2 regions of the Paenibacillus sp. CH40 genome follow, and region 1 is predicted to be linked to the other one. Evidence: riboswitches for the same ligand, from Rfam matches in the RefSeq annotation. Region 1 holds a riboswitch; the other holds the start of a gene.
What was found. Region 1 has a riboswitch for thiamine pyrophosphate ahead of NLX73_RS20290 (ECF transporter S component). Riboswitches for the same ligand answer to the same signal wherever they lie in the genome.

Region 1 (5,156 bases):
AAACAGCAACCCTACCGCAGCCATACTCAGCGCACGAAAGCCCAGATGCATGCCTCGGTAAAAGCTTTCCTGCGTCACATGGATCAAGCCCCATGACCACCAGGTCGTCACCCCTTTGCCGAACATCATCATGCCCGTTGAAGTTGAAATAAACACCAATATAAAGGGAGAACCGTACAGCAGCAGCCTCTTCCATGGATGGCCTGACCAGACAAGCAGCAGCAACATAGTACACGCAACATTAAACATGACATTCGGATCATGAATGACTATAACGACCACAAACAGTATGGAAAACAACACGAGCTTTAAGCCCGGATTCACGCGATGCAGCCATGTTTTATGATGGGGAAAGGACAGGTTCATACTGTAGTTCCCCTTTCTGAATCCGCCATATATTGGTACAATATCGACGGACAATTTCCGGGTCATGCGTGACCATCACAATGGCCGTGCCTGCTGCTCTCAGCTGCTCCAACATATCCAGCATGACAAAGGTATTACGCGCATCCTGACCAAAAGTCGGCTCATCCAGCAGCAGCACTTCCGGCTCACGGATCATGGCCGTAGCAATACTCAACCGTCTTTTTTGGCCTAATGAAAGCTGATACGGATGACGCTCGTCCAGCCGCTCCAATCCGAACTGTACGAGCATCCGATCCACCCGCTCCCGGCACTGTTCAGCACTAAACAAGCTCTTCGGTAACGAATACTCTAGTTCCTTTCGTACGGTATGCGCTACGAATTGCAGCTCGGGATTTTGAAATGCGAACCCGATACGCTCTGCCAGTTGTTCCGTACTGCCTGCCTCAATTCCGCGCACGCTATAACGTCCCTGTGTGCGAAGTAAACGCATCATGGAGAGCAGCAGCGAGCTTTTGCCAGCCCCGTTTTCACCGACCACGCCAATCCAGTCGCCAGGCTTCACCTGCGCATGCTCCACATAAATCACTGGACTTAAACTGCGGAGGCCGCTAAAATGTTCCAGCTCCAGCAAATCAGTCCCCGCACCACTCTGTTGTGTCACTGATTCACTCCAACGTGGCGAAGACGATTCATTCCATACTCCCGGGTACCACACGCCATACTCGGACAATGCCTGCCGATGCACATGAAATACTTCTTCCGCCCTTCCATCCGCAATGATCTCCCCTTGAGCAGAAAGCACTACAATCCGATCCACATCGTGGACGATTTCATTAATTTTATGCTCTACGATCACCAGCGTTTGGTCTACCGAAATGTTGCGAATGGTATCCCATACCTGTGTGGTGCCTTCCTCGTCCAACAAAGCCGTGGGCTCATCCAAAAAAAGCACTTCTGGCTCCATAGCCAGCACAGACGCAATCGCCAGACGCTGCTTCATTCCCTGTGACATGTTGCCAATGGGCATGTGTATATCATCCGTCGATAGACCAACCTGTATCAGCAGCTCGCGAATACGGGATTGCATCTGTTCCCGGGGAATCTGATTATTTTCCAACACAAAAGCCAGTTCCTCGTCTGCATATGACATACAGAACTGCGTATCAGGATCTTGAAATACAATACCTGAGACACTTGGGATTACAGCAGCATCGCATTTCATGGGCACTTCTATCGTGCGTGGAATCAGACCGCTTAACACTTGGAGCAGTGTTGATTTACCGCATCCACTCGGTCCCAGTAGCAGCAGCTTTTCCCCCTTGTGGACAGACAAAGACATATTGTGAAAAAGCAGCTCTTGCTCACCAGGGAATTTCAACCGTAGACGGGTGATCGAAGCCACCACATCTTCGGTTGCCCGGCTCATCAATCCAGCCCCTTATAATCTTGTTCCGTTGCAGGTCTCAAACTTTGTGTAACTCCGGTTACCTCCAATGCCTTAGCCAGATAGAACGCGAATACCCCGGCAATCACAATACTGCCAATCATCCGAAATCCAATATACAAAACATAGTTCCAGGTCGATAGCTGATCAATATACCCGTAACTGAAGTCTAAAATCAGAGAAGTGACAGCCGCCCCGGCCGCAGCTAACGAAGCAACCCACAGGTTTGCGTTCCGATACAGAAAAGCTGCAAAAAACAGCTCCGCTCCCAAGCCTTGCAGCAGGCCATAGTACAAGGTGGACATGCCCCATTCGCTTCCCAAAAAAGCGCTGACCGTTGCCGCTGCCACCTCTGCCAAAATCGCAACACCCGGCTTGCGAATGATGAGATAAGCAAACGTGCCTGCCATAAACCACATGCCATACATCAGTTGCTCGGCGTGTAGACCAAATGGTTTCATCAAATCATAGGCAGGTCCCCATATTTTGTAGACCAACCCGAACACAACAGATATCACAATCGTGACCAAAATATCAGTCAGCTTCAACCCTTTGGACGCTCTTACAGCAGTATTCATTATTGCGTGCTCCCCTTTTTCCTTATAATTGGCCTCTTGGCCATAAAAAAAGCTTGTCTGGAGCTGAATCTCCAGGCAAGCTTTATGCGCAGTAAAAGGTGAAGCACCATACAAAACATCATTCGTCGATATGCCTTATATAACCAGTAGTCTAAGCTACTACACTGATACCAAGCCAAAGTCAGGGTCAAGGTAAAATGCTAGGACATACATTGAATCTATCGACAACCGCAAAACAAGCGGCATTCCTGTATAGTGTTCTTGGTTTCTCTACGCTGGCATTACCCAGATCAGATTTTACGGTCAGTGGCAAGGGCCACCCTCTCAGCCTGACTTTCTCAAGCTCCCGACAATGCTCTTTTAATTCACTATAATATATACCACATCTATGGCTTTGACAATCCTATAATCCGAAGAAACGTTTGGCTGTCTCCGTCGTCGCGATTTCGATCTCCATCATGCTTCGACCTGTACATTCGGCAACCGTAGCAGCAATATGAGCGAGATACACGGGCTCATTACGCCCTTCTTTGGGCTTCACGGGCAAATTACGCGGGGTCAAAAATGGAGCATCCGTTTCAATCATCAGACGGTCCAAGGGAATATCTCTGACCAGTTCACGCAGATGTTTGCCACGCCGTTCGTCGCAAATCCAGCCGGTGATCCCGATATACAGTCCCATTTCTACATACGTATGCAATTCCTGTTCAGTGCCAGTAAAACAATGCACTACCGCTTTATCCACAAGCCCTTGATACTCCCGAAGCATAGCGACAAAGTCCTCATGTGCATCTCGTTCATGCAGAAATAACGGCATATTCAGCTCACCCGCCAGTTGGATTTGCTCCCCAAACCATCGACGCTGCACATCACGTGGCGAAAAATCACGGTTATAGTCCAATCCGCATTCCCCTATGGATACAACCTGCGGCTGACCTGCCAACTGGCGGAGCTGCTGAATCGTGTCTGCGTTGCAGTCTTTGGCATCATGGGGATGCACGCCAGCTGTCGCATACAGCTTGCCCGGATAACGTGCTGCATACTGAGAAGCCTCCCGACTGCTGCGGACACTGGTCCCGGTAATAATCAGCGGTGAAATTCCTACAGCCGCGGCTCTCTCTACCACCTGTTCCCGATCTGCATGAAACGAACGGTGCATCAAGTTCACACCAATATCAATTAACGGTGTACCCCTTTCCATCTCAATCCCTCCTTCGCAAACTACAATCTCGGATCAATCGGCTCCGATTCCAGCGATAGCGCGGCAAGGACGCATTCATGAATACGATCTACCGTATCCTTGCGGACAAAACGTTCCACGCCTTCCATACCAAGCGCTCCTTCCATCAGGGCATGACGCTCCTTTTTGTTCGTTCGACGCTGCTTCAGACGCTTTAAATTCTCAGGGGCAAGATAGTCCATACCGTAAATGATGTACAAATACTTCCGGCCTCTCACCTTGATTGCAGGCTGAATCATCTTGTCCCGATTTTTCATCAAAAAGCGTTCCGGTTTGATCACAATCCCCTCATGACCATCCTCTGTCATCTCGTTCCACCAGCGAATGACCTCTTCCTCGCTTGCTTCGTCCGTGATCACGCGATACTCTGTCTCCATAAACAGGGAAGACAGCCCAGCCAGCTCACGGTTTTGCTCCATATGCCAAATATGAGAATGGTCGAAAAAAGTCTTTCCGCTGTGTGCCAGCGTATGGAACGGTGCGATACGAATTTCATCCAGACCGTCCACATCCCAGCAATATTTTTGAAAAGCCTCTTGAAACGTTACGGCATTCGCGTACTTCTGTTCCATTTCCTCCAACCAGTCTCCAACCTCTCGGCCTGCAACCTCTGCCTGCTTCAGCTTGTCTACCAGCTTACTGCGATCCAGCAGAGCTGCTTCCCCCACATGGGCATACTGTGCAGCAATCAGTTCCCGAGCCTTGAGATTCCACGGTACAATTTCCGCATCCAGCAACACAAAATCCGTCTGGTTCCGTTCAAAATATCCAGTAGTCCGTAGATCCACATTCAGCTTCTCCAGCACTTGCTTCCCAAGGCTTTGTTCAAAGAAAGCTCTCCCGCTCCGACTGTAGATCGTGCCCAATGTCGGGTAGCCTACATATTGAACAGCAGCCTGTTCGTTTTTGAATAATAGCAAAATAGCCCGGCTACCCATATGTTTTTTCTCGGCCACCATCGTTTGTACTCCTTGCCCACGATAATAAGCCAGCGCCTCACGTGGATGCTCCAGATATCCTGCCTCTGCAGACACCGCTGGAGCAGGACTCATCGTCGGTGGAATATACACCAGCTCCTCCATGGGTACAGTCACATGTGACACGGTATCTATAGCGGATTTGATCCATTCTCCTTGTACGCGCACTTCGCCATACGATTCCGTCAGCACACTGTAACCAGCGATGAGCTTGCGTAAATTCGGCGGGGAAAACCGTTTTCTCTGCCACCGGACAAGTGGGCTATCGGGATCATTCGCATAGTTCTCATGTGCCGGAACGCTGACAAATTCCTTTTCCGGATAACGATAAGCGGTCAGCATACCGCCAAATACCACACCCTGATCAATATTCACCGTCTGATTCACAAGGGTAGGCTGCGGTCTCGGATCATGTCCCCATACTACTATTTCTCCCGATTCATGGTCTACGAACCAATCCTTGCGGATCGGTTTTCCGTTCGCATCCTGCCCCTCCGTATCTCCATAGCGGCAATAATCAGAAATACGTGCCGACTTTTTGCCAATAAAAT
Region 2 (5,156 bases), on a different contig from region 1:
TGCTGATGCCTTGTGGGTTATGTGCGATTTTGATCTGTGAAATGACGCTGGGACTGCCCGCTTCCGTCAAAGCCTCGTGCATTTCTTTAACCACTTTCAGCAACTCGTCGAGCTCGCCCTCCATGGTCGTATCCAATGGATTCACCTGATGTTTGACGCCGGAGCGCTGAATGACCTCAATCGCCTTATCTACATACGGGTAAGAGTCCTCGTTATTAGGAGTTTTAGGGATTACTTGAATACTGAGCAGTGTGTTAGCCATGAAATTCACCTGTCCTTTATTGTGGAGTTGTTTTGAGAAAATAGGGTGGTTTAAAGCGGGTGAGACCGCTTCGCGTTTCATTTGATCTTACGATCGCTGTTGCCGTGGGATTCTTTGAATAAATTTTAAAAGGTAAGAATCCCACGGCAAAGGCGAACGCTGCGCTTCTCCAGATTCAAATGAACCGCTACGCTGCCAACCGCCTTAAAAAGCACCTTATTTTTAAAGCTAGGTTGTACGTTATTTTGTATTTTTCTCACATAAGCGTACCTGCTTTTGCGCTTAGACACTATGAGACTAAAGAATAAACCAAGTGGAACGAGAACGAAGTGGGCGGAATGGTGCTGTACAAGCGTTAGCGTTCGCCTTTGTACCCAGATTTCAACCTCTGGATATTCATAAAAGAAATCTGGGTACAACAGCGATGGGAAGCACCATCCGACTGCGTAGTGGCGCTTCGTTCACTTCTCTAGTTCAGTCTTATTTAGTGTTTTAACAAATGATCAACGCTTGGGCAAGAAGTCGTTTGTGAAGGCTTTATCGACTTCCAAAGGCTTGCTGAGCAGCTTGCGTTCGTACATCCAGTCCGAATAGTTTTGCCATACCTCCGCTTTTTGCACACCCCATTGCGCGGCATCGTCCTGATAACGCGGGCTTAGCCATTTTTGGCTGGCAAGTACCAGTTTTTTATCCAGCTCCGGTACAGCTTTGCTTAAGATGTTCGCGGCTTCTTCTGGATGGGCGATAGTGTATTCATAGCCTTGTGCGGTAGCGTCCATGAACGCTTTGACTAGCTCTGGATCATTTTTTATTGTCTGTTCGTTGCTCACAATTACAGGTGTATAGTAATCGAGGCTTTTGGAATAATCTTTTACATACAGCATATCCAATGGCTCACCTCGAAGCTGGGCCTCAATTCCGGTCCATGCGTAGAAAATCCAGGCAAAGTCGATATCCCGCTTCACGGCTGTAAAATAGTCTGCATTGCCCATGTTGACGATCTTCACTTTGCTCACATCGCCTTTGTCTGAATCCATGATGGATTTCATGACCGCTTCTTCTACGGGAGAGCCCCAACCGCCGTATTTTTTACCTTCAAAATCTTTCGGGCTCTTAATTCCGCGATCTACCGGGGCTGCGAAGCCTGAGGTATTATGCTGAATCACCGCAGCGATGGATACAAGCGGCACGCCTTGCGTACGAGCCTGTGTGACGCCTTCTTGGTAGCTGATACCAAAAGGTGCAGCATTAGAGGCAACCATTTGATCGGCTCCGCCTGAACCAGGTTGAATAATTTGGACATTCAAACCCGCTTTTTCGTAAAATCCTTTGTCCTTGGCAACATAGAGTCCCGTATGATTCGTATTGGGTGTCCAATCGAGCACGACTTTAACATCTTTGAGCTCCTTTGCCGGAGTAGACGTTTGAGTGTTGGTAGCGGGAGCCGCTTCTTGGGATGTGGAGGGACTTCCACCGCAAGCGGTCAGGGTCAGGGCCATGAGCCACAGACTGATCAGTCCCAGGCTTAACATTTTCATGCGCTTCATCGTTGTGTTCTCTCCTTTAATTACCCGTTATCCGTCCAATCAGACAGCTTATGTTCCCCATTTTCATAAAAATAACATCTGCCGGACGCAATCTTTCCAACAACTTAATCTTCAACAAAAAAAGCGCCCCGAGGTTCCGGGACGCTTGCGCTTGTATATACCAAAGTAAGGGATGGTCCTATGTAAAAAAGGCACATCTTGCTTAAGCATTCCTACGCTGGCATTACCCAGATCAGGTTGTAAGGGTCAGTGTCTTGGGACACACTCTCAGCCGGCCGATTCCAGCACCCCTGGCATTGTATGGTTTAATGGGTTCATTTATTCGGGTTTACTACGACGATTATATGCCTTGAATGCGGGTCTGTCCAGCATGGAGGAAGAGATGGCGGTTCATTTGCCGAACGACAGGGTACACTTTTACTGTGAGCTTTGATCTGAAAATGAGCATGCATCAATCCGATCTGATCGGGTCATGTTATTTTCAGAACAGCTGCGCAGGTAGGTTCAGATGGGCTGGTGCCCAATGGCATGGCCGTAGAGAATTCTAATTCGTGAAAAGGAGTTGTTGTACTGTGGGTAAAACGGAAACATTGGATCGTAGCCAACTAGAACAAGCCATTGTGAAGGCTTTGGATAACAACAAATTTTGCTCGTTAGGTACGGTAGAGGGTGGCAAACCGAAAGTACGCTATATGGCCCTTTTTAACGATGGAATGAACATTCATCTGGCGACAGATCGTAAAACGCATAAAGTGGATGAGCTAAAGGATAATCCGAATGCTTATCTACTGCTGGGTTATGAAGTTGGCGGTACCAAGGAAGTCGTAGAAGTGGAGGCTACTGTCCAGATTACAGCTGATGAGGGGCTACGCAAACAAGTGTGGAACGATTCCTTGAAGGAATGGTTTTCCGGACCGGATGATCCCGATTATGTCATTCTGGACGTGAATCCGACTCGCATTGAGTATGTGGGTCAGCAAACGGAGCGCCAAGTGTGGAATAAATAACGAGAATATAAATGGATAAACCAGTGAATCTCCGAGTTTTTTAGGAGGTGTGCTGGTTTTTTTGTTTTTGAGAGAATTAATTATTTTTTCATAAATAATTTAAGTGAATGACTACTCTTTTGTCTGGCGTTGGATTAAAATAGAAATGGTGGGTTCAAGGCTTACATATATGTGCAAAAGTATGTATATGAGGCATACACCTTAATGAGGAGGGGTATATTTTGTTATTTCGTAAAAATTGGTTTAAAGGGTTTACAGCAACAGTTGTAGCTTGTAGCATGCTGGTGTTTTCAGCCGCTCCAACCTGGGCAGCTAGCAATTCTCGCGATAGCGCTACAGTGAATTTGCGGATCATGGAAACAACGGATATTCATGCATCCCTGATGAACTACGATTACTATTCGGACAAAGAAACCAACGAATATGGCCTGATTAGCACAGCCAGTTTGATCCAACAGGCGCGTAGTGAAACGAGAAACAGCATGCTGTTCGATAACGGTGATTTGCTGCAGGGCAATCCATTAGGCGATTATATGGCCAGAAATAAAACCTTCGAGAAAGAGGGCGGTGTCCATCCGGTCTACAAGATGATGAACTTGATGGGCTATGATGCGGCGACAGTGGGCAACCACGAATTCAACTACGGCCTCGACTTTCTGGAGAAATCGCTCAAGGGAGCCGATTTTCCTTACGTAAATGCGAATGTTTATGTTGATAAGGGGGGGCAAGCTACTAAAAATTATTTTACCCCTTATCGAATTCTTGATAAAACGGTAACGGATGAGAAAGGTGAAGAGCATGCGCTCAGAGTGGGTGTCATCGGCTTGGTCACACCTCAAATTATGCAGTGGGATGAAGCCAATTTAAAGGATAAGGTCGTTACGAAGGATATTGTGGAAACGGCGAAAAAGTTTATTCCTCAAATGAAAACAGAAGGTGCTGACATTATTGTCGTGCTTGCGCATACGGGTTATGAGGATGTGCCACAAACGCCAATGATGGAGAATGCCGTTAAATATTTGAGCCAGGTGGACGGAATTAACGCTATTCTGTTTGGGCATGCTCATAAATCTTTCCCTGGCCCTGATTTTAAAGAAATGAGCGGCGTAGATCTGGATAAGGGAACCATTAATGGCGTGCCGGCCGTGGAAGCTTCTTCATGGGGCAAGGATCTGGGAATTATTGACCTGAGCCTGGAAAAGAAAAAAGATGAGTGGCACGTAACGAATTCTCAGTCTGAAGTGCGTCCGGTTGTGAGTACCACAAACCAGGCTGTGCAGTTTACTCCTGACTACAAACTGACAGATTCGATCAAGGAAGAGCATAAAGGAACGCTGGATTATATTCGTCAACCTGTTGGAACAACGACTGCACCGATTACCAGCTATTTTGCATTAGTGCAGGACGACCCTTCCATTCAAATCGTGACGAATGCACAGAAATGGTATGTTCAAAACCATCTTAAAGGAACTGAATACGAAAAACTTCCAGTATTGTCGGCAGGCGCTCCGTTCAAGGCCGGCGGTCGAAACGGAGCCGAGTATTACACCAATATTCCTGAAGGTACGGTAGCGATTAAAAACGTATCCGACCTGTATGTGTATCCGAACACGGTTCATGCTGTAGAAGTGACCGGTGCTGAAATTCAGGAATGGCTGGAGTGGTCTGCAGGTCAGTTCAACCGCATTGATCCAAAGCAAACTGAGGAGCAATCGCTGATCAACAAAGATTTCCCAACCTACAATTTTGATGTCATTGACGGTGTGAATTACCAGATTGATGTAACTCAGCCTGCACGATATGATGCCAAGGGAACTATTATTGATTCCTCAGCTCATCGTATCAAGGATCTGCAATACAATGGAAAAGCGATAGATCCTGCACAGAAATTTATCGTGGCCACCAATAACTATCGTGCTTCCTCATCCAAACTGGCCAACCCAGATGGCAAACGAATTGTGATGGCAGCACCGGATGAAAGTCGCCAGGTCATTGTTGACTATATCCGTACGAACGGAACGATTAATCCATCGGCGGATGGCAACTGGTCTATTGCTCCTTTTGGTCAGGCAAAGGTTACTTTCGAGTCCTCTCCTGATGCCAAAGACGTGCTGGCAGGAAATCAACAAATTTCATACTTGAGCAGCGCGGCAGACGGCTTTGCCAAATACAGCTTAAAAGCTGGCGCTAAGCCTAGTGCAGCAACGACTCCTGTAAAGGAAGCTGTGGCTCCCGCAAAAGCAACAGCAAAGCCAGCTGTTAAAACGACCAAACCCGCGACTGTTAAACCAGCTAAAACAACGCAGCCAAAGGCGTCCAAATAACTTCGAACTTTAGTTT

Region 2: another riboswitch for thiamine pyrophosphate. It lies ahead of NLX73_RS17910 (ABC transporter substrate-binding protein); the one in region 1 lies ahead of NLX73_RS20290 (ECF transporter S component).

What each region holds. Positions count from the first base shown of each region.
Region 1 is NZ_JANAVQ010000008.1:71,659-76,814, forward strand. It holds gene NLX73_RS20280 (energy-coupling factor transporter transmembrane component T family protein) at 1-366, opposite strand, end outside; gene NLX73_RS20285 (ABC transporter ATP-binding protein) at 341-1,792, opposite strand; gene NLX73_RS20290 (ECF transporter S component) at 1,792-2,388, opposite strand; TPP riboswitch at 2,638-2,747, opposite strand; gene NLX73_RS20295 (TatD family hydrolase) at 2,792-3,589, opposite strand; gene NLX73_RS20300 (polynucleotide kinase-phosphatase) at 3,610-5,156, opposite strand, start outside.
Region 2 is NZ_JANAVQ010000006.1:53,180-58,335, forward strand. It holds gene NLX73_RS17900 (MTH1187 family thiamine-binding protein) at 1-262, opposite strand, end outside; gene NLX73_RS25005 (hypothetical protein) at 388-522, opposite strand; gene NLX73_RS17905 (hypothetical protein) at 576-758, shown strand; gene NLX73_RS17910 (ABC transporter substrate-binding protein) at 766-1,809, opposite strand; TPP riboswitch at 2,002-2,111, opposite strand; gene NLX73_RS17915 (pyridoxamine 5'-phosphate oxidase family protein) at 2,382-2,816, shown strand; gene NLX73_RS17920 (bifunctional 2',3'-cyclic-nucleotide 2'-phosphodiesterase/3'-nucleotidase) at 3,038-5,140, shown strand.